Regions from separate parts of the Thermosinus thermophiluss DSM 23256 genome, predicted to be linked through region 1. Evidence: riboswitches for the same ligand, from Rfam matches in the RefSeq annotation. Region 1 holds a riboswitch; each other region holds the start of a gene.
What was found. A riboswitch is a leader RNA that binds a small molecule or an ion and turns the genes downstream of it on or off. The one in region 1 is predicted to bind S-adenosylmethionine.
Positions count from the first base shown of each region.

Region 2: another riboswitch for S-adenosylmethionine. It lies ahead of BLQ99_RS05790 (homocysteine synthase); the one in region 1 lies ahead of metF (methylenetetrahydrofolate reductase [NAD(P)H]).
Region 3: another riboswitch for S-adenosylmethionine. It lies ahead of metK (methionine adenosyltransferase); the one in region 1 lies ahead of metF (methylenetetrahydrofolate reductase [NAD(P)H]).
Region 4: another riboswitch for S-adenosylmethionine. It lies ahead of BLQ99_RS06115 (YezD family protein); the one in region 1 lies ahead of metF (methylenetetrahydrofolate reductase [NAD(P)H]).

Region 1 covers NZ_FNBU01000006.1:97,092-104,491, reverse strand. Annotated here, with positions in the region: gene BLQ99_RS05445 (spore germination protein) at 1-1,106, opposite strand, end outside; gene BLQ99_RS05440 (DUF2935 domain-containing protein) at 1,458-2,297, shown strand; gene BLQ99_RS05435 (patatin-like phospholipase family protein) at 2,482-3,507, shown strand; gene BLQ99_RS05430 (cupin domain-containing protein) at 3,671-4,021, shown strand; SAM riboswitch class I at 4,144-4,250, shown strand; gene metF (methylenetetrahydrofolate reductase [NAD(P)H]) at 4,413-5,270, shown strand; gene BLQ99_RS05420 (histidinol phosphate phosphatase) at 5,346-6,122, opposite strand; gene BLQ99_RS05415 (aldo/keto reductase) at 6,319-7,326, opposite strand.
Region 2 covers NZ_FNBU01000007.1:44,469-51,868, forward strand. Annotated here, with positions in the region: gene BLQ99_RS05775 (MFS transporter) at 1-1,346, opposite strand, end outside; gene BLQ99_RS05780 (Hsp20/alpha crystallin family protein) at 1,620-2,069, shown strand; gene metX (homoserine O-acetyltransferase MetX) at 2,339-3,499, opposite strand; gene BLQ99_RS05790 (homocysteine synthase) at 3,553-4,845, opposite strand; SAM riboswitch class I at 4,922-5,024, opposite strand; tRNA gene BLQ99_RS05795 (tRNA-Arg) at 5,458-5,532, opposite strand; gene BLQ99_RS05800 (zinc ribbon domain-containing protein) at 5,631-6,023, opposite strand; gene BLQ99_RS05805 (MFS transporter) at 6,372-7,400, opposite strand, start outside.
Region 3 covers NZ_FNBU01000009.1:72,583-79,982, forward strand. Annotated here, with positions in the region: gene BLQ99_RS07070 (YicC/YloC family endoribonuclease) at 1-348, shown strand, start outside; gene remA (extracellular matrix/biofilm regulator RemA) at 403-669, shown strand; gene gmk (guanylate kinase) at 691-1,320, shown strand; gene rpoZ (DNA-directed RNA polymerase subunit omega) at 1,335-1,541, shown strand; gene coaBC (bifunctional phosphopantothenoylcysteine decarboxylase/phosphopantothenate--cysteine ligase CoaBC) at 1,551-2,753, shown strand; SAM riboswitch class I at 2,805-2,906, shown strand; gene metK (methionine adenosyltransferase) at 2,963-4,153, shown strand; gene BLQ99_RS07100 (heavy-metal-associated domain-containing protein) at 4,218-4,445, shown strand; gene priA (primosomal protein N') at 4,688-7,123, shown strand; gene def (peptide deformylase) at 7,254-7,400, shown strand, end outside.
Region 4 covers NZ_FNBU01000007.1:105,040-112,439, reverse strand. Annotated here, with positions in the region: gene BLQ99_RS06135 (putative bifunctional diguanylate cyclase/phosphodiesterase) at 1-335, shown strand, start outside; gene BLQ99_RS06130 (transcriptional regulator) at 707-1,315, shown strand; gene BLQ99_RS06125 (glycoside hydrolase family 73 protein) at 1,707-2,168, shown strand; gene BLQ99_RS06120 (hypothetical protein) at 2,229-2,747, shown strand; SAM riboswitch class I at 2,962-3,058, shown strand; gene BLQ99_RS06115 (YezD family protein) at 3,143-3,307, shown strand; gene BLQ99_RS06110 (YezD family protein) at 3,326-3,517, shown strand; gene BLQ99_RS15035 (hypothetical protein) at 3,574-3,750, shown strand; gene cysK (cysteine synthase A) at 4,121-5,059, shown strand; gene BLQ99_RS06095 (AzlC family ABC transporter permease) at 5,403-6,134, shown strand; gene BLQ99_RS06090 (AzlD domain-containing protein) at 6,124-6,447, shown strand; gene BLQ99_RS06085 (DUF401 family protein) at 6,501-7,400, shown strand, end outside.

The DNA of each region.
Region 1 (7,400 bases):
ATCCGGCCTTCGGCCAGATGGACCGCCGCCCTGTCGGGCCGCTCGGTCGACAACATCTGGGGAAAGGGGATGCTGGGGTGGTCCTCGATGAACTGTTCCAAGACGCCAATATCACTGATATAGTCGGTCGTGATACTTGTCAGGCGGCGCTTGAGCTCGGCTACTACCTTGGGGTTGGCTACCGGCTTTAGGTACATGATGGCGCATTTTACAGGCGCGCGGTCACCAACGGTAAAGATTTCGGTCACCAGCTCGCTGGTTGGAAAAATGGTCCGGATCAGACTGGTGTTGGTACGCAGGTTTTCCGTAAACGCCGCCTGCGCCCCCCGCACCGTCTGCTCGATGCGCGGCGTGCCCACGCTGCGCTTGGCAAAGCCTTTACTGCCCAGGAGCAGGGCCTGGTTGGCGCCGTCAAGAAACAACACGGTATCGCCGTCATTGATTCCTTTGGCAATTTGGGCAAATTCAGTCAGCACCTTAATTTCGTTGTTAGGTAAATACTCGTTCAGCGTCCGGACAATATTTTCGGCGTCGCCGGCGTTAAAGGCATCAGTACCGGATAGTAGCTGCAGGGGCTGGAGGATCGAGAGAGTGATTGCCTTGTTGTCCACCATGCCGTCGAGAAACGCCAGCATGGCCTTGACTGGTTTTGGCGCCGGAATTTCAAACTGGCGGAGAATAAAGTCTTTGTTTTCCGGCAGGCTGTACAGCTCGCGCAGGATTTTCTCGTTCTCGGTCAGACTGGCGCTTACGGTGCGCTTGAGCGGCGGCGAGCCGCTGTCATAGGCGAGACGGATAGGCGTCAGTTCCTGCCGGCGCTGTTCGAGTAATTCCAGTTCCTGGGCCAGGTTGGCAAGACGCTGTTTTCCATCCGCGCGGCTTAAGGCGGCGTGGGCTTTCTCCATGACGCGGCGTAAATCGCGGGCATAGTCCAGCAAGGTGGCAAGCTGGGCGGCGGCATCGGCCAGCGGGGCGGTTGCATCCGCTTCGGGCTCGCGTTCATAGGATTCGCTCTCGTCAAGCACGAACGGAGGCTGCTGGCGGGGCGGCTGGTAGACAATAAAATTGCGAAACGCGCGATATGCTTTCGTAAAAACGGTCTCCATCGGCAGCCGTCACCCCCATAAACATTGTCATGGATATTGTTTCCTCCCCTGCCAAAAATATAACCGGCGCGACTGCTTCATTAGCGGCGCGCCGGTGGGCCTGCTCACTGCTGCTTGAGGCTTACCAGGACAGTTTCCGCGGTAAATTACCTTCCTCGAACGTCGTAACCTTTGTTCTTATATCCTTTTGGCAAACACTTTATAGTTGCTTGGTTAAAAAAGCGGGCAACCGCTTCGGCCCGGCAATAGCTGGATTTTACTTGTTTGGTTCGCGTTATACGGCTAGACACCTGCTTATGTAGAACAACATAAAATATACTAAACAATTTCTTGCAAAGGTGGGAAAATTATATGGATATCTTTTGCCGGGAAGTGGAACCCTTTGTTCCCCTTACCATCCATGAAATTAGGTTTTGGCTTCGGATAATGAAAGAACATTCTCTTTTTATTAAATTAGGCCTGCCGTGCGACCAGACCGCATTAATTGAAGAAGCCCAACGGTTCTATGACTGTTTTGCCGAGCTGGAAAAGCAGGCCTGCCAAGTTCAATGCGATGATCATTTTCGCAGCTTCGTGAAACAAGTTTTAACCGCTGTTAAAAACATCTTCAGCTTTAAACGGCACCTCCTTCACCTGCTTATCGAATGTAAACTCCGCGGTGGTTCTAACTATCCCTTATTAATTGACCACATATCCCGTGAAGCGCTGTACTTCTACAAAATACTGGAAAAAATCCGCAATGGGGAAATGCGGTATCCTGTAGATGCTATCGTTAGCGAAAACGTATTCTGGCTCAGGATTATGGCTGATCATTTAAAATTCATCCGTGGTTTGCTCGACCCTTCTGAGCGCGAATTCATCGACAAAACCAATGTCCTCAGCAATAAGTTCGACCAGCTGCAATTGCATGCCCGTGACTTCGACAGCATGCTGTGGCACTTCCGCCCAACCCCCGACTTCATACGTTTTGAAAAAGAAGTAACAGATGCTACAATACGCCTGCGCGATTTTAAAGCAGCCGCAGAAGAGCTTATCAAACAGTGCGCCGTACTCTCGCTAATCCCGCCGCTATTAGCCGATCATGTCCGGCGCGAGGCGGAGCACTTCCTGGAAGTTCTTGAATTGATACATGGCGAAATGATGCAAGGCAGTAACCCGGATATAATCCTCTGCGATCATGACTTTCGGTAAGTAACCAACATGGCAGCCAATCACGGCTGCTATTCTTATTTATGCGTGCGCCGCCAGGCCGATGCCAACTGTAAAAATCCCCGAGCTGACCCCGGATCAGCTAAAAAAAGTGAGGCAATGGTATCACTGGGGTAAACTGGTAATATTTTTTTATAAAAACCGATTTAGGGGGAGGAGCGTTATCGTGTCCTACCATTTTCGCAATTTAGTGTTTGAAGGCGGCGGTGTTAAGGGAATAGCGTACAGCGGTGCTCTCGAAGTGCTAAAAGAAAAAGAGATCTTGCCGAACATTAAGCGAGTCGGTGGTACTTCGGCTGGTGCAATAGCTGCTTTATTGGTCGGCTTAAATTACACCGCAAAAGAAATTAAAAACATTATAAGTGAATTGCACTTTCGCCAATTTTTAGATGATACGTGGGGAATTATTCGAGACACGCGTAGATTAATCTCCCAATTTGGGTGGTACCGAGGTAATTTTTTCCGCGAATGGGTGGGAAATTTAATTAGTGCTAAAACCGGAAACAGTGAGGCAACCTTTCATGATATTCAAAAGTTAAAAGAAACGAATAATTTTAAAGACTTGTATTTTATAGGCACAAACTTATCAACGAAATTTGCGGAAGTCTTTTCCCACGAGCATACGCCGCGAATGTGTGTTGCTGATGCAGTCCGCATATCAATGTCAATACCATTTGTCTTCACAGCTCAGCGCAGCCCCCGTGGAGATTGTTATGTTGATGGCGGAGTGCTTGATAATTTCCCAATTAAGCTTTTCGATCGGAGAAAATATGTCGAACGTTTTTCAACAACACCTGACTATTATCAAAAACATAATCAACAACTACAGGAGGAAGGTAAGAAAATTAGTCCATATGTTTATAACCAGGAAACCCTTGGCTTTCGTTTGGTTTCCGGGAGCGAAATCGCCATATTCCGGGATCATGCTGAACCACCTCGCCATGATATAAACGACTTTTTTGCCTATACATGGAGCCTAATCGAAACTATTTTGGAAAGCCAGCAGAACCAACATTTACATAGCGATGATTGGCACCGGACTATCTATATTGATACACTAGGAGTAAAGACTATGGATTTTGGAATTGATTCTGCTAAAAAAGAAGCATTGGTAGAATCGGGCCGCCGATATACGGAGAAATATTTCGCTTGGTATGATAACACTGAAAACCCAGCATACAATCGCCCGTGAGACATGTTAGGCGCAAGCGCACTGGCAGCGCTTTAGCAAATCACGTCTGTTAAACCAATATCTTGCATCCTAGTAAAAAATAGTAAATCCGGTACTCATTAAAGGAATTAAGAGGTTACGTAGAGAAAATTCAAATAATACATATCTAGGGGGAGTTGAGAGCATGATTAAACGGGCCGGCGAATTAGTCACCGAGGTTGCCGCCAACCGGTTCGGCGGCAAGGGCGAAGTAATTGGGACTAAACTGTTGGACATGGAACAATTGCAAGGCAAAGGCAGGTTATTCTCCCACAGCATTCTCAAGCCGGGCTGCTCTATCGGTTACCACCAACACAATGGCGACGCTGAGACTTACTACATCCTTAAAGGCGAAGGCCTGGTCAACGATAATGGCACGCTGGTTAAGGTCCAAGCCGGCGACGTCGTCTTTACGGCCGACGGCGAGTCCCACTCCATTGAAAATACCGGTACGGAAGATCTTGAATACATCGCTTTAATTCTCTACTCCAAATAAGATGGTAACAGGCTTTACGCTATTATTGGCGTAAAGCCTGTTTGTTTAGTGATAAACCCCTTGACAGAAAATACATTTTTGGCGTATATTAATCTCAACTTCCAAAAGTTGTATACCGTGTACTCTTATCAAGAGCGGTGGAGGGACTGGCCCTGTGAAACCGCGGCAACCGGCAACAATGCGTCTGGTGCCAAATCCAGCAGAATCTTCGGATTCTGGAAGATGAGAGGAAAGGTATGGCTGCCATAATATGGCGTCTCTTTCCTCTCGGAAAGAGACGCTTTTATTTTACCTTATTATCGGCGACCACCTCGGCGCCGTCGGAAGCACCCGGCTGGCCCCCCTGGACAAAACCTGCGCCAAAAAATAACGCCAAGAAAGGATGCCGCCCATGTTGATACACCAGCTGTTCGCTCAAAAACGCCCTGTCGTGTCCTTTGAAACCTTCCCGCCCAAACCAGCTTCCCCCCTGGAGTCCATTTTCCAATGCATTGAAGAACTGCAAGCGCTAAAGCCCGATTTTATCAGCGTTACCTACGGCGCAGGCGGTTCCACACGGGGCCGCACGTTGGAAGTAGCCCGACACATCCAGCATGACCACGGCATTCCCGCCCTGGGGCACCTTACCTGCGTCGGCGCCACCGCAGCGACCATTCAGGCAATCTTGCACGAATTTGCCGCTCAGGGCATTGAAAACATCCTTGCCTTACGGGGCGACCCTCCAAAAGACGCCCCTATTCCCCCCACCCCTTACCGTGCCAAAGACCTCATCCGCTTTATCCGCCAGCAGCGCCGTCCCTGCAGCATCGCCGCAGCCGCCTACCCTGAAGGGCACCTGGAAAGCCCCAGCCGGGAGGACGATCTACGGTTTCTTAAAGAAAAAGTGGACAGTGGTGTCGATTTCCTGATCACCCAGATCTTTTTCGACAACGCCATGCTCTATCGCTTCCTGGAAGACGCCCGGGCGCTGGGCATTGACGTTCCTGTCATGGCCGGCATCATGCCCGTCTTCAGCCGCCCCCAGGTGGAACGCATCTGCTCGCTCTGCGGCGCTACGCTGCCGCCGGCGCTGGTTAAGCTGATGGACAAATATGGTCACCAAAAAGAAGCAATGGAACAGGCGGGCCTTGAGTACGCCAGCCGCCAGATCGAAGACCTCCTTGCTCACGGCATTGACGGTGTACACCTGTATACCATGAACCGCCCCCATCTGGCACGCACCCTGGTCCGGAATACGGGCCTGCGCTAGGCGCCTCACACCGGCAAAGCAACCACTCGAATCTGCCAGGCTAACGTAAAAAGACAGCCGTTACCAGGCTGTCTTTTAGTTTTTTTTCACATATTGTATTTTCCGGTCTTTAAACCAGACCGGCCGAAGGTGACAATAATCGGCAATGGCCAGGGCCACGTCCATACCCTTGCCGATATCGCCGGGAGTATGCGCGTCCGAACCAATGGTTACCAGTCTCCCGCCCAGCTCGTAAAACCGTTGGTAGACCGGAACAAGCGCCTTTACCGTCTCCTCCCGGTTTAACCGTCGGGTGTTGATCTCCAAAGCCAATTGCCGCCGGGCTGCGGCAGCCAACACCCGGTCAATGAGCTCCGGAAACTCGTGATAATAGACTTCAGGATCAGCAAACCGGGCATACCGGGCAATATAGTCGATATGCCCCAGACTGTCAATAAATTCATAAGACTCCAGGCACTCGGCCATCGCATCAAAATACCGGCGGTAAACTTCAGCTTTCGTCCGCAAGTTATAAAACTCGGCGCAATAAATGTCTATATTGTCAATGACATGGATCGAACCAATGACATAGTCAAATGGATAGTCCCTGACAATCCGCCGGTTGTCGGCCTCCAGGCCAGGCCGCATACCAATCTCGATACCAAGCAGAACCTGCTCGCTGCGGTATTTTTCATACTCGGCGAAATATGCCGCGGGATTAAAAATAAAGGCCTGCGGCTCAGGATAATCAAGGTCCATGTGCTCGGTAATCGTAATTCCCAAGCCCAACTCACCGGCTTTGGTCATAGCCTGATTTATAGTCATCCGCGAATCGGTAGAAAACTTGGTATGCATATGGGTATCAAACAACATTGTCATCGCTCCGTTCGGCCTGATGTATCCGGTTTCGTGAAATTTTTCATAGTTCCTATTATAACACAGGCTATGCTTAACTTCTAAAACAAACCATGGGCAAAGAATTGTTATAAAATTCCGGCTTTGTACCGGCAACAAGCAAAGCCCCGGTTTCCGGCTGAAGTCCGGAAACCAGGGCTTTTTGCTGCTGTCCTTAACCCAAATCTTTAGCCACCTGCCGCATGCGCTCGCGGATCGCCAGGTTATACGGGCAGCGCTTTTCGCATACGCCGCACCCGGTGCAGTCCGAGGCTTTCGCTTTCAGTGCCGCATAACGCATGGGGATGGCCTCTTTTAGCCCATAAGATACATATTGCAAATGGAAAATAAACACCGTAGGAATATCTATCCCTGCCGTGCATGGCAAACAGTAACCGCAGCGCCGGCAGAAATTGGGCCCGATAACTTGCGCTTCGGCTGCGAGTACCGCCCGTTCCTCATCCGTAAGCGGCCTGAAACTCTTCGCCACTTGCACATTCTGTGCGACCTGCTCAACGCGGTCCATACCGGGAATGGCGACGGCAATATCCTGTTCGAGAATAAACCTGAGGGCAAGTTCAACATTTTTAACCTGTCCGCCGCCCAGCGGCTTCATCACGATACAGCCAACATCCAGCGACCTGGCCAACGGGAAAAGCACATCAAGCGCCCTGGTCTCGATAAAGTTAAACGGAAACTGCACCGTACTGAACTCACCGGTTTTTATCGCTTCCGCCAAAAGCTCCACGTTATGCCCGGTTATGCCAATATGACCGATTTTTCCCGCTTGCCTGGCCTCCCTGAGCGCTTCAAGGGCGCCGCCAGGCGCCATAACCGCCTCAAAATCAGCCCGGGTCTTTATATTATGTAGCTGGTACAGGTCAATGTAATCGGTCCGCATTGTTTTCAAACTAAGGTCAATGTCCCTGGCCATGGCTTCCTTATCGCGGGCCATACTCTTGGTTGCCAGATAAAACTCGCGCCGACGTCCGGCAATATGCTGCCCGATTTTGGCCTCGCTATCGGTATAAGCGCGCGCCGTATCAATGAAATTAATCCCCGCATCCAGGGCAGCATGCAATATTGGCCCGGCCTCTTCCATCGTACAACGCTGGATAGGCAACGCCCCGAAACTAATTTCTGTAACTTCCAGCCCGGTTCGGCCCAAACGCCGTTTCAGCATATGAGATCCCTCCATTCGCTTGCGCTTATAAACGGCAGCTGTTTTGGACTAATTCTCTTAATTTTATTTTTCTT
Region 2 (7,400 bases), on a different contig from region 1:
CAGTGCGTTTCTTTAATTAAAACCGCGAAGACCAGACCGGCAGCCAGTATGGCAACACAAAGCCAGAAGGCGCCCTGGTAAGCTTCGAGGGGATATACTTTTACGCCGTCCTCGATAATTCCCTGCCAGCGACGGTCAAGCATCCAGCCGAACAGCGGCTGAATCAGCGCCGCCCCGACAAAGGCGCCGACATTAGCCGTGCCGGTGGCCATCCCGGTCATGTCCGGCGGATTAACTTCTTTGGCGCAGGCTAAAGTCAGGCTGACGGCGGAAGCGCCGGCGCCGATAATAAACAGAATGGGAAAGAGAGCCCATCCGGGCGGGCGGCCACCGTTCCAGACGGCGATACCCAGGCAGCCGGTAAAAATAAGGACGGCGCCGAGCACATAGGGCAAGCGGCGGCAACGCCAGCGGTCAGACAGGTAGCCAAGCAGCGGTCCGGTCAGCATGTATCCCAAGGACAGGGCTGCTGCATAATTGGCGGCTGTGACCCGCGTCATGCCATAAACTTGCATAAAATAAGGAACGCCCCATACGCCGGCCAGCGCCATAAAAACGCCATACATGCAGGCCGAAGCCAGAAACGGCGGCCAAGTATACCAGTTTACCCACACCGTCCGCAGACTTTCAGTAACACTGGCGCACGGCGCGTTATTCCCCGGTGTAACAGTGCCCTCACGGCTTTCTATTTCGGCAAGCGACGGCCACCCCAGCTCCGTAGGCCGATCCCGCACCACTATCCAGCAGTAAACCGCCACTACGGCGGTAGCGGCGCCAATAATATAAAAGGAAGTTCGCCATCCTACCGCTTCCACCATTAGGGCCAGCGGCGTCGCTGCCAATAGCGACCCGGCCATGCCGATAAAGGCCGACAGCCCGGACATGGTGCCAAACTCGCAAGTCCGGAACCAATCAGCGTAAAACTTTACAATGTTAATATAAACAAACGAAACGCCTAACCCGATAATAAACCGGGCCACATATAAAAAAGGCAGGTCGGGTGCCCAGCCAAAAGCAAAAGCGCCACAAGCCATTACCGCCGCCGAAATGGTAATTGTCCGGCGTGGACCGAAACGGTCCGCCGCAATTCCGGCCGGTACCTGCAGTGCCGCATAAGTATAAAAATAGATGGACGAAAGCACGCCCAGCTCTGATGCGCGGGCAATATTAAAATCGCGCATCAGGCTGTCGGAAACAACGCCTGTCGCCACCCGGTGAAAATATACGATTAAAAAGGCCAATGCCAACGGCGCCCAAATAATCCAGCGGCGTCGCTTAACCTGCCGTACCTGAGCCGCCCATTCCGCATTATCCAAGGCAATCACCGTAAAAGCGTTTTGCGGCATGCGCTCTTAACATGCCTGTAATGCTCTAATTTATTGTACTTTTCTTTTGTCTTTTTGTCAAAACTAACCTCCATTTCTGACACTTTATTTTTCTACTTTCTTTACCCTTAGTGCCGGTTTACCCTTTTATCGGCAACTTTTTCGGCGTATTTACACGCCGGCGCAGCCAGACATCCTCCCATACCTATGCCGGAACAGATAATTAATATGTTTAAAATTGCCGGCCGGTGTACATCCTTAAAATAGTAAACTCTAAAGAAAGGGGATAAAGCTATGTTTGGGTTACCGCATCGCAATGGCAATTTGCCTGCCGCCCCACGCGACTATTTTAATCAAATTATGCGGAGCTTCTTTGACCATGACTTTTTGGCGCCTTTTGAAAACATTGCTGCCCTGACAGGCTCTTTTCGCGTCGACCTTCGGGAAACGGAAAACGAATACATCATCGAGGCGGACTTACCAGGGGTTAAGAAGGAAGATATTACCCTGCGTTATGAAAATAATTATTTGACCATCGCGGCCCAACGCAATGAAACCCAGGAAGTAAAAGAAGAAAACTATGTGCGGAAAGAACGACGGTTTGGCCAGCTCCAGCGGAGCTTCTATGTCGATAATGTAATTGAAGACCAAATAAGCGCTAAATTTACCGACGGTGTCCTTACCGTTACGCTGCCTAAGAAAGACAAGAACGAGAGAAGAAGGAGCAACATCCCAATTCAGTAAACAGCGGCCGTACTTACCGGTACGGCTGTTTTTTATCCCTGCCGGGCACCCCAAAGCAAAGCGGCAGATTGGCCAACCCCGATTACAGGGCCGACCAATCTGCCGTCTTCTATCTTACCCGTACCGCTTGCTGCAATTCTTACGCCATTTGCGCCAGAGTGCTACTGGCCGAAGCCACGTCTTGCATGGTCGCCGCTTGTTCTTAATACTGAAAAAAGAATAGAATTATTAATCGAGCAGTTTAAAGCAATTCTATAATTTTTAGGAATTTAAAACTCGGGAACCAGCCGGGCGCCAAAATAGGCCAGACTTGATGCCCGGAAAAAAGACTGTGCCCAGGGCAAGCGGACCGGCGGCGCTATCGTATTGATAAAGTCCGACAAAACTGGGCTTAACGCGTCAAAATCAATCAAAAACCCGTCATGTCCATGGGGACTGTCAATCTGGGCATACCGCGCAGCCTTGCCGAGGCGGCGTAGGACTTCAACCAGCTCCTGTTGCTGATAAGCCGGATACAAAATGTCGGAACTTACCCCTACGATTAAGACACGAGCTTCAATCCTGGCCAGGGCTGCCTCATAAGACGCATAACCGGCACCAAGGTCATGAAGGTCAAGGGCTCTTAGCAAATAAAGGTAGGAGTTGGCGTCAAACCGGCGTACCAGGCTAATCCCCTGGTAGTCAAGGTAGTTTTCCACTTCGAACTGACCGCCGCGCATTCTCCTGCCAAACTTAGCGGCCATTGACGGCTCGCTTTGGTAGGTAATCATTCCCAGGGCGCGGGCGATCGACAGGCCGATTTGCGGGCCGGCGCCACCATAATAATCACCCTGCCGCCAGGCCGGGTCGAGCATCACCGCTTCCCTCGCCACTTTATTGTAGGCTATGGACTGGGCGGAAGAATAACCGGGAGCCGCAATGGCTATTATACCATCCATAAATCCGGGATAAGTGACCCCCCATTCCAAAGCCTGCATCCCGCCCATGGATCCTCCGATTACCAAGGCCAGCCGGTAAATGTCAAGTTGCTCTAACAGCCGTTTCTGGACATGGACCATGTCCCGTATGGTAATGGCGGGAAACCGCATGCCGTACGGCCGCCCGGTCGCCGGGTCCGGCGAGGACGGCCCCGTCGTTCCCCGGCATCCACCCAGAACATTGGAACAAATAACGAAGAAACGGTTGGTGTCTATCGGCCGTCCCGGTCCTACCAATGCGTCCCACCAACCTTTTTCGTCCTTGTCGTCGTGGGCCGCCACATGGCTGTCGCCAGTCAGGGCGTGGGCCACCAAAATTACGTTGTCCCGGTTGGGCGATAGTGTCCCGTAAGTTTCATAAGCCACGGTAACATCGGTTAGTGTTCCACCCATGGTCAGTACGAGAGGATTGTCCGGGTCAGCCACTTTCGCATACTTAAGAAATGGACGCAAAACACCATCCACCTCCTACCGCCAACTATAAGGATAGAGCAAACTCTCCCCATCTAAAGCGCTTGGACCGCCGCCAGGGCCTGCTCAAGGTCGTAAATTATGTCGCTTACATCTTCAATTCCTATGGAAAGACGGATCATGTCATCCGGCACTCCCGCACTGGCGCGCTGCTCTGATGTAAGCTGCGAATGAGTGGTGCTGGCGGGATGAATAACCAGTGATTTGGCATCGCCAACGTTAGCGAGCAAGGAAAGCAACTTAAGGCTGTCAATAAACTTTTTGCCGGCCGCAAGACCGCCTTTTATGCCGAACGTCAGGATGGCTCCCGCACCCTTTGCCAGGTACTTTTGCGCCAAGTCATGCTGCGGGTGGCTAGGAAGACCGGGATAGTTGACCCACGCTACCTGATCATGTGCGGCAAGGTATTCTGCCACAGTCTGGGCATTCTCACTGTGACGGGCCATCCGTAAGTGCAGCGTTTCCAGTCCCTGAAGCAGCAGAAAACTGTTAAAAGGGCTGATGCAGGCGCCAAGGTCGCGTAAAACTTGCACCCGCAGGCGAATAATAAAGGCCATGGGGCCAAACTCCTGAGAATAGCGCAAGTTATGATAACTGGGATCAGGCTCATTCAATAACGGAAAGTTGCCTGCGGCCCAGTTAAACTTACCGCCGTCGACGACGATACCGCCCATCGTCGTACCATGACCGCCGATAAATTTCGTTGCCGAATGGACTACGATATCGGCACCGAAATCGAAAGGCCGGCATAAATAAGGAGTGGCAAAAGTATTATCGATAATCAGCGGTATGGTATTCTCATGGGCTATAGCGGCGACTTTTTCAATATCCAGTACCCCAAGCCCGGGATTGCCGATAATTTCCCCATAGACAGCTTTAGTCCTTGGTGTGATGGCTTTCCGGAAATTTTCCGGGTCGCTAGGGTCTACCAATTTAACAGTTATACCCAGCCTGGGCAGAGTATACAGAAAAAGGTTATACGTTCCGCCGTAAAGAGCGGAGGAACTAACAATTTCGTCGCCGGCTTTAGCAATGTTCAAAATAGTGGCAGCGATCGCCGCATGACCGGAGGCGAAAGCCAGCGCGCCCACCCCGCCTTCCAACGCGGCCATACGCTTTTCCAATACGTCGGTTGTAGGGTTCATTATCCGCGTATAAATATTGCCCGTTTCTTTCAAGGCAAACAAAGCGGCGGCGTGATCACTGTCGCGGAAATTGTAAGAAGTCGACTGATAGATAGGCACAGCCCGGGCCCCGGTGGCGGGATCGGGAGTCTGGCCGCCATGAACGGCCAAAGTGGCAATTTTCAGGTTGTCTGGCAAATGCATTTCCTTCTTCTCCTTTCACCGGCATACAAAAACCCCCTTTCCAGAGGAAAGGGGGTTTTGTACACGCGCACCTTTCCTCTCATCTTCCAGGATTTCTCCTGCTGGAATTAGCACCACTGCTTATAAAAGCCGGTTGCCGGGCGTCATCGGGCCAGTCCCTCGACCACTCTGGATAAGAGGTGTATGCCTTATATTTTTGTAATTGAGCAGATTATAGGATATATTGAAACAAATGTCAATAGCCGGATTATTAAAATGTGATTATCTTGTGATATGTCACCTTGTAGATTATCTTGATAAAATGTCACTATGAACAACGAGGTGCGTTATCTAATGTCGGAAAAAAGCTTCCTGGCGCTGATGCGGATTGGCCGCTGCTTTTAGCTACTGCCGGAGTCCAGTCATTAATTCAAACCGAAAGAAAACGTTCTCCTGCCACTTCCTATGTAATTTGCAAGCAACCTTTTTGTATTTATTTGCAATGTACACACATATACATGCAATACAATTAGTTAACCAATGGATTATCGAAAGTAATGAAAAGAAGCTGAATGCCTAGAAAAACAAAATACTGGGTTGGAATGCCTTCCAACCCAGTATTTATGCGCTTTCTGGTGCGCCCGGCAGGAATCGAACCTGCGCACCCGGCTCCGGAGGCCGGCGCTCTATCCCCTGAGCTACGGGCGCATGGTGTTGTGTTCAGCGACAGAAATGATTATATCATAAATAACCGGTATTGTCTAATGTTTTTTTGTAACTTTTTTGTGTAAACTTTTGGGAGTAGATTACTTAGGCGCAGCCGGAGTCTGACAATAGGGGCAAGTGCGCCATTCACGGCTGAGTTCACGGCCGCATGCCTCACACTTGGGCTTTAGTGTATAACTGCAGTAAGGACAAACCTTATAATCTTCCTTGACCTTGGCGCCGCACATCGGACAATGGATCTGGTCGTTTACCGGTGTAGCCTCCACATCAATGACCGGCTCTTGGCGCTTGGTAGTTTTCATGACTTGCCTTCGGCCAATGAGCAGGTATAACGGGAGGAAGACAATAAGCATAGCCAGCGTTCCCAGGGACCACAACAAGGCCGTGCCTAATTCATGACCGCGGCTTCTGGCGTCGTTATACACCCAATAAGCAGCAATAAAACCAATGATAAACGAAATAGTCGTAATCACCCAAACGGCTCCTTTCGGAGTATATACATTAATATTATAACATTTCCAGTCAAGCAAAATCAATAAACAAGGCCCAATAGAAAAGCCACGTCCAGCGACGCGGCCAGCAGCTAGCGTTGTTTTAGTGCAGGCTCATAACGGCCAGGGTTAGCACCAAGGCGGTGCCGATACTGTAAATCAGCAAACTCCCCACATCTTTGAGCGTAACATTCATGTTTTGCACCACCCTCTCACGTCGTTTGTGGTTTCATTTTATCAGAATTTAAAGATAATTTCAAGTAAAAAAATTTGGGACTTATCCCTAATTTTATTACTTGTTCTTAATAACAGATGCAAATTCTGACGTTTTTAACCACTAATTTCATCAAGCGATTTTCGGCGCGTTTCTTCGCCCAACACTAAAACAATAGTGGCAATAAACAGCATGGTAGCCGTGAACATCGTGAACACTCCGGCGAAAGCGGCGCCTCCTCCCAGCATATAACCGACAATGGTGGGTGCCAGGATACCGCCAAACCGGCCCACGGCCGCCGCCCAGCCCGAGCCAAACGCGCGAATGCGGGTTGGATAAAGCTCCGGCGTATAAGTATATACTACTCCCCATGCGCCCAAATTGAAGAAAGACATCAGGCTCCCCCACACAATGAGCGCCCAGGGAGTATTGGCATAACCAAAACCAAAAGCGGCGGCGGCGCTGGCCGCCAAATACAACGCCAGTGTCGCCTTGCGGCCGATACGATCCACCAAATAAGCGGCGCTGAAATAGCCTGGCAGCTGGGCCAGGGTCATTATCAGCACATACTCAAAACTTTTGATAATGGTAAATCCCTGGGCCGTCATCAGCGATGGCAGCCAGGTAAAAATGCCATAATATGAGTAAACAATACCGAACCACAGCAGCCAAAGCATGGCAGTACGCCGTAAGAAGGGCGGCGCCCACAGTTCGGCAAACATTACTTGCCGAACCGTCTGCGCTTTCGGCGCCGTCGGGGCAAAGGCCGTTGTCACGCCGGCCGCCGCTTCAAGGCCACTGACGATGGCATGAGCTTCGTCCAGCCGTCCCTTGTCCAGGAGATACCGCACCGATTCCGGCACGGCCAAACGGATAACAAAAACATACAAGGCGGGCAAGGCACCGATGAAAAATGCAGCCTGCCAACCGTAAAAGGGAATAAACAGATAAGCAATCAGCGCCGCCGCCAGCCACCCCAGTCCCCAGAAACTTTCCAGCAAAACGATGAACTTACCCCGCGCCGCCGGCGGCGAGTATTCGGTCATCAGCGTCGCCGCCACCGGCAATTCGCCGCCCAGACCAAAACCAACCAAAAAACGAAAAACCAGCAGCGATGTAAAATCCCAGGCCAGACCGCACAGCCC
Region 3 (7,400 bases), on a different contig from region 1:
GTGCTGGAAGAATATCGCGCCAAACTGCTGGCACGCATGCGCGATGCCTTGACTGCTATAGGGGCCGAGCCTGACGAGACGCGGTTGCTCCAAGAGGTGGCTTGTTTTGCCGACCGGACTAATATTGCGGAAGAACTGGTACGGCTAAAGAGCCATCTTGCCCAGTTTCGTTCCACTCTGGACGCTGATGAGGCTGTAGGAAGAAAGTTGGACTTTATCGTGCAGGAGATCAACCGCGAAACCAATACCATTGCCTCCAAGGCCAACGATTTCGCTGTTGCGAACATTGTTGTTGAAATTAAAAGTGAGATTGAGAAGGTCAGAGAGCAAATCCAAAACATAGAGTAATATAGAGTAATAAAATGTGAAGCGCAGCCAGAATTTTATTAGGGGGAATTTATTATGGAGATTAAACTTATTAATATTGGTTTTGGCAATATCGTATCGGCTAACCGTATTGTTAGCATTGTTAGCCCCGAATCGGCTCCCATCAAACGAATTATTCAAGAAGCCCGTGACAGAGGGATGTTAATTGACGCGACTTATGGCCGCCGTACTCGCGCCGTTATTATCGCCGATAGTGATCACGTCATTCTCTCAGCTGTTCAGCCCGAAACGGTTGCCCATCGTTTGGCCAGCAAGGATACAAGCGATGATACGGCGGAATAGACACTGAAAGGAGACTCGCAAATGGCGCAGCAAGGGATCTTAATTGTGCTTTCCGGGCCGTCCGGGACAGGTAAAGGGACGATTTGCCGGGAATTGCTGCGTAATGATCCTAATTTATATTACTCAATCTCAGCCACCACCCGCTCACCCCGTACCGGGGAGGTGAACGGGGTTAACTATTGGTTTGTATCTCGCGAAAAATTTCAAGCCATGATTGAAAACGATGAGCTGCTTGAATGGGCCGAAGTGTACGGGAACTTTTATGGAACACCGCGGCAATATGTAATGGATTTACTAAATGGTGGCAAGGATGTTTTGTTGGAGATCGATATCCAGGGCGCGTTGCAGATTAAAAAGAAGTTTCCCCAGGGGGTATTCATATATATCTTGCCGCCCTCTTTGGACGAACTGGCGGATCGCATTCATAAACGAGGGACTGACAGTGCTGAAGCGATTAAACAACGGTTAAGCTGTGTAACGAGTGAATTAAGCTGCGCTTATAACTACCATTATTTGGTTGTGAACGACGAAGTGGAGCGTGCAGTACACAAAATAGCCGCAATTATTACGGCGGAAAAATGCCGGGTGGAGCGCAACAATGGCTTGATTGACAGCATTTGTCAAACTTCACGGAACGTACTAAAACTTTAAAGGAGGGAGTCTGGTTGATTCGTCCATCCTTAGACGTTTTAATTGATAAAGTTGACAGTAAATATACATTAGTCGTTCTTGCAGCAAAGCGGGCCCGGGAAATTATGAATGGTGAGCCTCCGCTTGTGGAAAGCAAATCGAATAAACCCGTTACCATAGCCTTGGAAGAGGTTGCCCAAGGCAAAATTACTTATGAACGTACCAAGACAGGTATTAAGTAGGAGGCCACCGTGATGAAGGGCAAAAATATTGTCCTGGGCGTTAGCGGCGGCATTGCCGCTTATAAAAGTGTGGAAATAGTCAGCCGTTTGCGGAAAGCCGGGAGTTCTGTTCATGTTATTATGACCAAGTCGGCTACTGAATTTGTTACACCCCTTACTTTTCGGGAGATAAGCGGTAATCCGGTAGTTGTTGATATGTGGGAAGAACCGAAAAACTGGAATGTTCAGCATATTGCATTGGCCACTTTGGCCGATTTATTTTTAATAGCCCCTGCAACTGCCAACATTATTGGCAAAATTGCCAACGGTATTGCCGATGATATGCTTTCAACGACTGTGATGGCTACCAAAGCGCCGATAGTACTGGCGCCAGCCATGAATAGCAATATGTATCTAAATCCTATTGTCCAGCAAAATTTGCAAAAACTGGCTGGATTGGGCTATCACATTATTGAACCCGCAACAGGCATGCTGGCCTGCGGGGTGGAAGGTCCCGGACGTTTGCCCGAGCCGGAGATAATTGTTGCCAAAGTGGATGAACTGCTCCGGCCGCACGGTGTACTGGCCGGAAAGCGAATTTTGGTTACTGCCGGCGGTACGCGGGAACCGCTCGATCCAGTGCGTTATTTAGGCAACCGGTCGAGTGGCAAAATGGGCTATGCAATCGCCGAAGCAGCGGCGCTCCGCGGCGCGGAGGTTATTCTCGTCTCCGGCTCCACCGGATTAAACCCGCCACGGGGTGTTTTAGTAAAAATGGTGGAAACAGCGGAAGAGATGCGGCAGGCCGTGTTGGCCGAATATGCTGCCTGTGATGTAGTGATTAAGGCGGCGGCTGTGGCCGATTATCGGCCTAAAGAAATAGCTGAGCATAAAATCAAAAAAACCGGGGAGACGCTTACTCTTGTTTTGGAAAAAAACCCGGATATTTTACGGGAGTTGGGAGCGTTGAAGCGCCACCAGATCCTGGTGGGGTTCGCCGCTGAAACGCAGGACTTGCTTGGTAATGCCCAGGAAAAGTTGGCCAAGAAAAATCTTGATATGATAGTAGCTAATGATGTTACGCTCCCGGGTGCGGGTTTTAACGCCGACACTAATATTGTTAAGCTTATTTACCGTGATGGTAGTGTTGAAGAACTAGAACAAATGCCAAAAAAGCGTGTTGCGGAAATTGTTCTTGACAGAATTTGCGATTTATTGACAAAAAGAGGTTGATTTTTTTCTTGTTTTACTTTAAAATTGCTTTGGTGAAAATTACATATACTATACTCATCAAGAGTTGGTGGAGGGACTGGCCCGATGAAACCGCGGCAACCATTTGGCAAGTCCAAAACGGTGCCAATTCCGGCGCATGGCGCGAGATGGGGAGTATACGACCAAAGCCTCCCTTATGGGAGTTTTTTTATTGATTAGGAGGTGCACAAATGGAAAAAAAACGGGTATTATTTACTTCGGAATCGGTTACCGAAGGGCATCCGGACAAAATTGCCGATCAAATTTCTGACAGTATTCTCGACGCAATCCTTGCCCAAGACCCCATGGCCCGTGTCGCTTGTGAAACTTTAGTAACAACCGGCCTTGTCCACGTGGTAGGAGAAATTACAACGTCTTGCTATGTCGATATTCCGAAGATTGTGCGGGAGACCATCAAAGAGATTGGGTATACCCGTGCAAAATTCGGTTTTGACGGTGATACCTGTGGTGTGATGACATCAATTGACGAGCAGTCGCCGGATATCGCGATGGGCGTAAATAAAGCGCTGGAAGCTAAACGCGGCGAGATGGATGAATTCGAGGCAATCGGTGCCGGTGACCAAGGCATGATGTTCGGCTATGCAACTAATGAGACCCCCGAATTCATGCCATTGCCTATTGCCTTAGCTCACCGTTTGGCCCGCCGGCTGGCCGAAGTTCGTAAAAACGGTGAACTTGCTTACCTGCGTCCTGATGGAAAAACCCAGGTGACAGTAGAGTATATGGATGGCAAGCCGGTTCGTGTGGATACCATTGTCGTTTCGGCTCAACACAGCCCTGACGTGGATCTTGCCACCATTGAAAAAGATATCATCGCCAAAGTTATTACTCCCGTTGTCCCCGGAGATATGCTAGATGCTCAAACCAAATATTATATTAATCCTACCGGCCGTTTTGTCGTTGGTGGGCCGCAGGGAGATGCCGGCCTGACTGGGCGCAAAATTATTGTCGATACCTATGGCGGCATGGCCCGTCACGGCGGCGGCGCTTTTTCCGGCAAAGACCCCACTAAAGTCGACCGGTCAGCAGCTTATGCCGCTCGCTATGTGGCCAAAAATGTTGTAGCCGCCGGCTTGGCCGATAAGTGTGAAATTCAGTTAGCCTACGCAATCGGTATTGCCCGCCCGGTATCGATTATGGTTGAGACTTTTGGTACCGCTAAAATTCCCGAAAGCCGCATTGTCGAACTTATTCAAAAGCATTTTGACCTCCGTCCGGCCGGTATCATCAAAAGCCTGAACTTACGTCGTCCTATCTACCGCCAGACAGCAGCTTACGGACATTTTGGCCGAACGGATATTGACCTTCCGTGGGAGCGAACCGATAAAGCGGAAATTTTACGGCGGGAAGCAAATCTTTAATTTTAACCGCTGGTACTGGCAATACTAACATCATAGAGATAAGCCAAAGGGGGTTAGTATTGCAGTGCCTGTTTCAAAAACAATCAAGAAGTCGGTATATTCGATTGGCGGTCTTAAGGGTGATCATTGCCGTGACCGCATTGAGCACACCTTAAGCCATCTTGACGGGATTACCGATGTCGATGTTAATCTAAATACCAGACAAGTTACGGTTGAGTATGACGCTAATATAATCGCCAGCGGCTATATTGAAGAAACTTTGCAGACGCTCGGATATTCCATCCGCAGGTAGGCTATTTATTATGCGGTACCGTTTTACGCCGCTGGGAAAGCGTCGCTTGAAACGTTTTTTTAAACGTCAGCCTATGGATACGTGTTTTGAGTTAGATGAGTTCCTGGCCGGTTATGAACAAAATGATGACCGGTAGCAGGTATTTCCGGCCTAAGCTAGAATTATCTAGATTATACCGAACAGCGAAGTAAGATGTACTGTTTGCTGCAAACAGTACTCTTCTTTTTTATGAGGTGAAGAAAATGGGGCGCATTGCGGAAGTGGCCATCAATATTCCGGTACGGACTATCGCTGCCACCTTTTCTTATCTGGTTCCGCCGGAATTGGCGTTTGTCGGCAGGGGATGGCGTGTGCGGGTGCCTTTTGGCCAACGCGAGGCCGAAGGCTTTGTTGTTGCCGTCAAAGAGCAGGCCGAGGCAGAAGGGTTAAAGCCCTTATTGAGCGTGTTGGACAATGAGCCATGGTTTGATGAAAATATGCTGCAAACGGCCGAGTGGATGAGCAATTACTATTTGTGTCCGCTCGCCGAAGCTTTGCGCCTGTTTGTGCCCGGAAGAGGAGAATTAAAAAGTCATACCGCATATCGTTTGAACGAAAAAGAGAGCGAACCAGAATTTTTCTTTCCTCGCCAAATTTCAGACGAAATGCGCGAGGTGCTTAATCATTTACGTGTAAAGGGCCTGACTACCCAAAAACAACTTGTTACAGAATTTGGCCCGAGCGTGTTAAATGTTCTCCGTAAATTGGAGCGGTTGAATTTGGTCGAACGGGCAGCAACGAGTACATCGAAGTTCCGACCGCGGTTTGAGCAGCGGCTGATGCTTGCAGTAAGCCGTCAAGAAGCCGCGAAAGCTCTTGACCGCCTAACAGGCAAACCAGCGCAACAGCGGCTGCTGGCAGTCCTACTGGAAGAGTCAGAACTAACACCAACTTGCCTAAAACAGCACCGGATCAGTGCGGATACAGTTAAACGTCTTATTGCAGCCGGCTTAGTCCGCAGTGAACGGCGGCGGGTGATGCGAAATAGTTATGCACAATTGTATCGCGGGACGCCGCCGCAGGGAGCTCGATTTGCATTGACGAACGAGCAGCGCCAGGCCGTTGCCCAAATCATAGCAGCTATTGCTTCAAGAGAGTATAAGTCTTTTCTTATTCATGGCGTAACCGGGAGCGGCAAAACGCAAGTATATATTGAGGCAGCAGCGGCGGCAAGACAGCAGGGTCGGCAGGTTATTATGATGGTGCCGGAAATTGCCCTGACAGGCCAGACCGTTTCCCGGTTTAAAGAGCGGTTTGGGGAAGACGTAGTCGTGGTTCACAGCCGCCTGTCAGCAGGCGAGCGTCACGATGCCTGGCAACGAATCCGGTCCGGCGAAGCGGGTATAGTGATTGGCGCTCGCTCTGCCGTGTTTGCCCCTTGTGCAAAAATTGGCCTTATTATATTGGACGAAGAACACGAGTTTACATATAAACAGGAAGAAAGTCCCCGTTATCATACACGTGAGGTGGCCCTTACCCGGGCGAGACAGGCAGGAGCGCCGGTAGTGCTTGGCAGTGCGACTCCGTCATTAGAAAGTTACTATCAAGCCCTTTCGGGCAAGCACATTTTGCTAACCTTGTCTGAGCGTGTAGATGGCCAGGTCTTGCCAGCGGTGACGGTGGTAGACATGCGTGAGGAGCTGGCGGCCGGGCGCCGGGGGGTAATTTCTCAGCCACTACGCGAACTGCTAACGCAGACCCGTCGTGAAGGAGGACAAGCTATTATTTTACTGAACCGCAGGGGCTATGCCACGTTTGTGTTATGCCGGGAATGCGGTTATGTCTTGCGATGTGAGCACTGTGACGTTTCGCTTGTTTATCACGCCACGGATAAAACAATTAGGTGTCATTATTGCCAAAAGACGCGGCAGGCGCCCAATCTTTGCCCGGCTTGCGGCAGCCGCTATATTCGCTATTTTGGAACGGGCACGCAGAAGGTAGAAGAAGAACTGGCCGAGCTTTTTCCCGAAGCCCGGGTGGTAAGGATGGATCAGGATACCACGACCGGCAAGATGGCGCATGAACGCATACTCTCTGCATTTTCGCGGGGAGAATACGATATACTGCTAGGGACACAAATGGTCGCAAAAGGAATTGATATCCCAAACGTAACGGCTGTTGGCATTATTGCCGCTGATACATCATTGAATCTTCCAGATTTTCGCGCCGCGGAAAAGACGTTTTCCCTAATAACGCAGGCGGCCGGCAGGGCAGGGCGGGGCAGCCGGCCGGGGCATGTCGTCGTCCAGACGTATAATCCCGAACACTATGCAATTAAAGCCGGCGCCGCCCACGATTACCAAGCTTTTTATAATATTGAAGCCGCGTATCGCCGTCAACTGTATTATCCTCCTTTTGGAGGATTAATAAAATTAACTGTACACGGGACTGAGGAAACGCTTGTTTGTCGCCAGGCGCAAAATTTGGCCGATGAATTGAAACGGTCGCTTGGTAGTATTGGGAAAACGCAAGTGGTAGGCCCGTTTCCTGCTCCAATTGCCAAGATTGAAGATATTTTCCGCATGAATATTTTAGTCAAAAGTAATACGATGGCGGAAGTTAAGGAAACGCTTGCTAGTATGGGAATTGCTTCACGACGCGACGTTATTCTCGATATTGATCCACTTAACCTATTGTAGGTGGGTGGATTATTATGATGCTGTTTTTCGGGCAATTTAGTATTACGATCGTGTCACGAACGGTGGATAGCGTTTTTCCATTTTTTATGTTAGAATTGGACATAAGTAAATACCGATTAAGGAGGTACGCATGTCAGTCCTAGAGATAAAAAAAGCCGGCGATAAAGTTCTAAAAGAAAAAGCCGCGCCGGTGGGTAAAATTGACCGCAAAGTCAAACAATTACTGGATGATATGGCCCAGACCATGTATGCTGCAGAAGGAGTGGGATTGGCAGCG
Region 4 (7,400 bases), on a different contig from region 1:
GATGCAAATTTGCTCTGGACGATTTTGGCGTAGGGTTTTCTTCGTTTACACATATCCAAATGCTACCTGTTGACTATATCAAAATTGACGGGTCGTTTATAAGGAACTTGGATAGTGACTTAACTCAAAAAGCCTTAGTACAAGCCATTAATACGGTAGCCCACACTTTGGGGAAAAAAACAATTGCGGAGTTTGTCGAAACCGAGATGATATGGCGAACTTTAAAGGAAATTGGGACTGATTTCGGGCAGGGATATTTCTTTGGTAGGCCTCGTCCAATTGATGACATATTAAAAATTAGCTTCTCATGTTTATGGCAGACTTATTTTGCATAGTTTGGCTGCCGAAATCTGCACGTATAAAATGCCGAAATTGAACAAAGTTTGCATAAACTTTGCATGGAGGGGCGGGTATGATTGGCTGTTCTAGCGGTGTTGCCTAAGCAACGCCGCGCAGCCTAAATATCATACCCGCAGAGGCTCCTTGTCAAGTTTATGCGGATGGATGAATAATTACTTAATTGCCGAAATCTGCATTTTTGGATTGCCAAATACATTCTCATGTGTTAATGAGTAGATGAACCAAATTTAAAGAGATTTGGTCAGCAACGTAATTAATTAAACAAAAAAGTGAATGGATACAACAAAGTAATTACAATCGCAATGAATTGGTCGAAACAATTTTGTATAAGGTGGTATGGGAAACAGTGCGGGAATGCTTAGATCTGTCGAGTGAGTTGAATGCCAGCCTTGCGGCTTTTCTCATCAAGACTATGCCGCTAGCTGTAATGATTGTAAATAACGAAGTTAGAGTACGGTGCATCAATGACGCAGCCATAAAATTTTTTTGTATTTCCAAAGAAGAAGCCCACCTGCAAAAGTGTGGAGAGGTCTTGAGATGCGTTAACGCTCGTGGTCCTGAGGGTTGCGGAGGATCACCCGGTTGTTTGAGATGCGTGTTGCGTAAAAGTGTACTCGAAGCTTTAAACGGACAAGTTGTATCTCGCAACAAAGGTATTTTTAATGTTATCCAAGATGGTGAGGTCAAGAGGCTAACCCTCTTGGTGACGGCAGCCCCAATACTATATGAAAACAAGCGAATGGCAATCGTGCTTACTGAAGATGTATCCCTTGTTACTCAGCTAGAGGGACTAATTCCAATCTGCTCGATCTGCCATCGTATTCGTGACGAACAGGGCAATTGGATAACCCTCGAAAAGTATTTAAAAACGCATTCTGAAGCGGAATTTACGCACGACTATTGTCCAGTGTGCAGTGATGAGATGCGCACCAAACACTCTTTGAGTAAAGAATAAGCAACTACTATTTTCTGCAGTATGAATTTCGTCGACACGGTAGAAAAACGCGGCAGAAGTTGAAGATGGCCTTTCCGCAACGCGTCGGCTGTGCTGCAACGCTTTTCATGCAGGTGGCTGTTTTTATTTGGCAGGGAGTGCGGCATTGAGCATGAATCGCATGCAAAAATACATCATCAGGCATTGATAGGGGCGTTTCTGCTCCTATTTTTGTTTTGGGTTGTAGGCTACTAGTGGAATGCCCGCAGTAATGCAAAATTGAACTAAAAAGTTGCTGGGACGGCATAGCAGTATTTGGGGCCGCTGGGCCCCTTGCAGTCATAAAATATATTGTAGATAGTGTGGCTAATAGCGAACAGGGAAAAAATCCGTATGATAAGGGGGAAAACTGGTGACACCCGATGAGTTTATTGCCTGGTTGGGACCCGTAGCTCAACGTGTTTGCCGCAAGTACGGCCTGCCTGCCAGCGTCTGCATCGCCCAGGGAGCACTGGAAAGCGGCTGGGGGCGGTATACAATCGGCGAGTATAACCTTTTTGGCCGCAAGGCCGTTGCTGGTGACAAGTCAATAACCATCACCACACAGGAGTATATTAACGGCGAATGGGTAACTATAAATGACGAATTCAAGGACTACGCCAGTCTGGACGAGGCCGTGGAGGACTGGTGCGTGCTAATGACTGAGGAGCCGGCATACGCTGACGCGCTGGCCATATGGCAAGAAACGCATGACATTGAGCAGTTTGTGTGTACGATGGGACGAATATATGCCACGGACCCGGAGTATGCGGATAAGGTGCTGGCGACGATCAGGGCGAACGACCTGACGTGTTACGACGAGCAAGCGGCCTAAAGTGATGTTTGATCTGCATACTAATTTCGAAAAGCTGTGTATATACTGCGGGCGGTCATTGTGGCCGCCGGCAGTATTTTTGCTAATCATTGGGTGGGCGAAAAGTTTTTCCCCAAGCAGCAACAGACGCCGCAAATCAGCGTGAACTTGGACGGAAAACCATCAAAACCCAGTGAGCCGCAAGCTGTATATATCCAGGGACAAAATACCAGTACCCGGGAAATCGTTTACGTTCCTAAAGAAACGGATCCCAAAACAGGCCAGCAAGAACGCACAAACGTCCAATTCGAGAAGCGGCAGGGTAAGGTCTATGTAAAAGTAAACGGCAAGGAGTTTGAAGTCCCTGCCGAGGTTAAAGAAGAAGCTAAGTTTGAAAAAGGCAAACTGGTTGTTACTGAAGAAACTGAAATTCGTATTAATATTACCGCCCCTAAGCCTACGCTGAATGTTGGCGTTGGCTGGTCGATGAACGGTCCGGCAGCGCAGGTGAATGGGCAACTGTGGAAATCGGTCAGCTGGTGGGTTTACGGAGACCGGAAGACGGTGGCTGGTGGAGTGCAGTTTCCAATAATGAAATAATTTCCCCTTAGGTTTCACTCGGTGGTTTCGGCTGCTTTAGGAACCTTAAAAAGGCGCAAGAGGTCATAAAAAACTATTAAAGACTACAATAGCGGCAAGTCGGAAACGCGCAATTGTTGAGGCGTGGCGATACATTCGGAACAATTGGGATGGAATATGGCTATTGACAGTGTTTATATCGGCGTGTTAATATCTAAAACAACCAAATAAGTCACTCTTATCCAGAGAGGTCGAGGGACTGGCCCGATGACACCCGGCAACCGGCAACGCAAGGTGCTAATTCCAGCAGGAGTAATCCTGGAAGATGAGAGGAGAGGTATACTAACATTCCTTTCCTCGGAAAGGATTTTTTGTTTGCCGCTGACCGATTAACAAAGAGTAGGGAGGAAATGGCCATGGCGGTTAGCAGTAACATGAATACACCCGACAACCTGCCACCCCGGGTATGGGAAAAGATTGAGGCGGCAATCCGCACAGTAGGATACGGTTCAATCACGATCATCGTTCAGGACGGGAGAGTCATCCAGATCGAAATAAACGAGAAAATCAGGCTGGTCTGATGGGAAAGGGGAAGCGAGATGGACGCGAAAACAAACGGGGTAAGCGATTTTAAGATCGGGGCTGTCAGGGCGGAAATTCTCAAGGCTCTCAGCGGTCTTCAGTACGGGCAAGTGGTCATTCAGATAAAAGACGGGAAAGTGACCCAGATCGATAGAACCGAGAAAAGGCGCCTACCGCGACTGGAAGGTGTGGACGGCGACGGCATCTGATTTCAGGCCAATCAGAAGACTACAATTAGTTTCATATAAACAATCACGCTTTTCAGGTGCCATTCGTCTGCGGCGCAAACCTGGGTGAGGCGCTGCGCCGCAACGGCGAAGGTGCGGCGATGAACCGTGCCAAGGGAGAGCCCGGTACCCCAATCTCAGCGAAGCAGTGCGGCACATACAGCCTGGTAATGGGCGAGATCAGGCAGCTCCAAGGCTGGCACCCGAAGAAGTGACGGCTTTTGCTAAGAATATAGCTGCATGGCGTGGGGTTCGAGGACCCGCGCGATCTGCTTGATGATTTGTTTGCGCCATGGCTAAAATAGAGCACGTTGACACCAATGGCTACATGTGGTAAACTTAAAAACAAGTAAATAACTCTGAGCTGATCAGTAAGACTGAAGGCTGAGGTAAAGTCCCACCGGGACTTTTATCTCAGCTTTGTTTTTTACTCTTAGTCACGGACCAACTATACCGCTGTTCCCGGTAGATCCTGCTGCCCGTGGTCGGAGTGGCTGGGCAGCGCGGTCATCGGTTACCGCACTGGCAGCATGAACCAAGTTCTTGACCTTGAGAATAAACAAAAAGCTTAGGAGGAAAACAAAAATGGCCAAAATAGCGACGAACTTGACAGATCTCATCGGCAACACCCCGCTTCTGGAACTGGGGAATTACAACAGAGCAAAGGGACTAAACGCCAAGCTCATCGCCAAACTGGAATACTTCAATCCACTGAGCAGCGTCAAAGACCGCATCGGTTACGCCATGATCAAGGACGCCGAAGACAAGGGACTTATCAATAAGGACAGCGTTATCATCGAGCCGACCAGTGGGAACACCGGCATAGCCCTGGCCTTCGTGGCCGCTGCCAAAGGCTACCGGCTTATCCTTACCATGCCGGACACGATGAGTGTCGAGCGGCGTAACCTGCTCAAGGCGCTGGGCGCGGAACTGGTGCTCACGCCAGGGGCGGAAGGAATGAAGGGGGCCATACGCCGGGCCGAGGAACTGGCGGCTGAAATACCCAATTCTTTCATACTCCAGCAGTTTAAGAACCCTGCCAACCCCGCAATCCATCGTGTCACGACTGCGGAAGAAATCTGGAACGACACTGACGGCCAGGTAGACATCTTCGTTGGTGGTGTTGGCACCGGTGGCACTATCACCGGTGTCGGGGAGGTAATAAAACAGCGTAAACCTTCTTTCAAAGTCGTCGCCGTTGAACCTTTCGACTCGCCCGTTCTTTCCGGCGGAAAACCCGGTCCTCACAAAATCCAGGGTATTGGCGCCGGCTTCGTGCCTGATGTCCTTAACGTGAAAATAATCGACGAGATTATCAAAGTCAAGAACGAGGAAGCTTTTGCCACCGCCCGCGAACTGGCAAAGACCGAGGGGCTGCTTGTCGGCATATCCAGTGGCGCCGCAGCCTTTGCCGCCACCCAAGTGGCTCAGCGCCCGGAGAATGCCGGAAAGACCATCATGGTGTTGCTGCCCGACACGGGGGAAAGGTACCTTTCGACGGCGCTTTTCCAGGAAGAACTGTAGCATATATTTATAGCGATTATGTGCGAGATATTTCAGAAGAAATGCGGCTCGTTTATTGAGTTACCCAAGATATGGATCATGACGGTTATTTAGCGGATAAGAAGACGCAGCGAACCGTTGGAAAATGCCTCGGAAATAATTGAATTGAGAAAATGACTGAGCTTAGGAAGCATAAGGTGTCAAAAACGACATTTTATGCTTCATTTTGTTATGCGACAGTATGCCAGACCTTAGCAAATTACAGGGCCTTACTCTACTCGATTATTTTATTTGTTTGCAGGTATTGCCAATGTTCGGATGTAATTTTACATTTTGGATATTTTCGCGATAGGAGGTCAGCAGTGTGGATAATGCAAGAACCGCGCAGGTAACGGAACGTGGTTTGACAATGCCGCAATTTTGGCAAGGCGCCAGGGACGCCGGGCCAATTATGGTAGGTGTTATACCTTTTGGCATTACCTGTGGTGTAATGGGATTGACAGCAGGGCTAACACCGCTGGAAACAGTGATGATGTCACTCTTAGTGTTTGCCGGAGCTGCCCAGTTTATTGGCATTACAATGATCGGGGCCGGCATCACCGGTTGGGGCATTATTGTGTTTACAACCTTATTGGTTAATTTACGCCATTTGCTGATGGGGGCTTCCTTGGCGCCATATCTGGTGCGACAGCCTTTATCGCTGCAGGTGCTGCTTTCTTTTTTACTGACCGATGAGTCTTACGCCATAACCGTCAGCCGCATTTATCAGGCAGGATATAATCCTTCCTATCATCTGGGAGTCAGTCTTTTCATGTATGTCACATGGTGCTTGTCAACGGTGGCAGGAGTTTTTGTCGGCAGTTACATTCCCGACCCGTTGGCATGGGGATTGGATTTTGCGATGCCCGCCACTTTTTTGGTACTGTTGTTTCCCAGGTTAACGGACCGGACGAGTGTGGCGGTTTGCATAATCGCCGGGCTTATCGCTGTGGCGGGAGCATTATATCTACCCGGAAAATGGTACATGATCGCGGCCTGCCTGGTGGCAACGATAATCGGGGGGCTGATGGAAGGAGACAAGAAGCGTGCATCTTGAGACTTTTGCGATAATAGTCGGTATGGCGTTGGTAACATTTGCGACCCGGTTTAGCTCTGTAGCGTTGTTCAGGCAAACGGGAATTCCCGGCTGGCTGGAGCGCTGGTTAAAACACATTCCCACAGCCATTCTTACGGCGCTGATTGTGCCGTCTTTGGTATTGCCGAAAGGGCAGCTCGATCTATCTTTTCACAACCACTATTTGTTAGCAGGTATTGTTGCAGCGATTGTCGCATATAAAAGCCGTAATATTGTTGTGACACTGACCACTGGTATGGGAACCATGCTGGCACTGCGATGGCTGTTTTTTTAAATCTTTAATTTTTTTATAAGTATTATTATCAAGTTAGGAGTTGTAGCTGGCTTATGCTTTCCGTACTAGCGATTGTTTGTACGCTCGCCGTAATTGTTATTCTTCTTAACCGAAAGATAAAAATGGGCTATGCCATGTTGGCCGGTTCGGCCGTTCTCTTTTTTGCATCAGGTCCGCAGCTATCCAAATTGACAATGGCTATAACCGCAACGCTAACGGCGCATAGCACCTGGGAAATTATTTTTGCCCTGTATTTTGTGATGTGCCTGGAATATCAGCTTCGCACCAGCGGGACGATTGATGGTTTTATGTCAGTGTCCCGGCAAGTCTTCAAAAGCGACCGTTATCTATTAGCCATGATGCCGGCTTTTCTCGGCTTCCTTCCTTCTTTGGGCGGCGCTATTTTTTCGGCCCCGCTGGTAGAAAACGCCGGCAAGTCATACGGTCTTTCCGCCGAAACCAAAACGATCATTAATTATTGGTTCCGGCACGTTTGGGAATTTACCAACCCTATCTTTACCGGGATGCTGCTGGCCAGTAATCTTTCCGGCATTCCGCTGGGCACGCTGGTTTCGCACATGGCCTGGTTAACGGCATTATCAATAACTATCGGCTGGCTGACCTTTATCTCGCCGTTAAAAGGCAAATCATCGCTTAATTCTGCCCCGGCCGGTCCCTGCCCCGATGCTTGCGCTTACCGCTATGTCGCGCTGGCCGTCGGCCCTATTTTAGCCAATTTGCTTCTGGTTGTTTTCGTTGGATTGGACGCCTCTATATCCATGGCAATAGTTGTAGCCGCCATGAGCGTCATCCTGCGGCAAAGTCAGGCCGCTGTTCGCGGGATGCTTGTTCATGCTTTTGACCGCAATCTGCTACTCGGTGTCCTTGGCATCCTTTTTTTCCAAAATATGTTGCGGCAAGCAGGCGTAGTTGACGATATTGCCGCCCTGTTT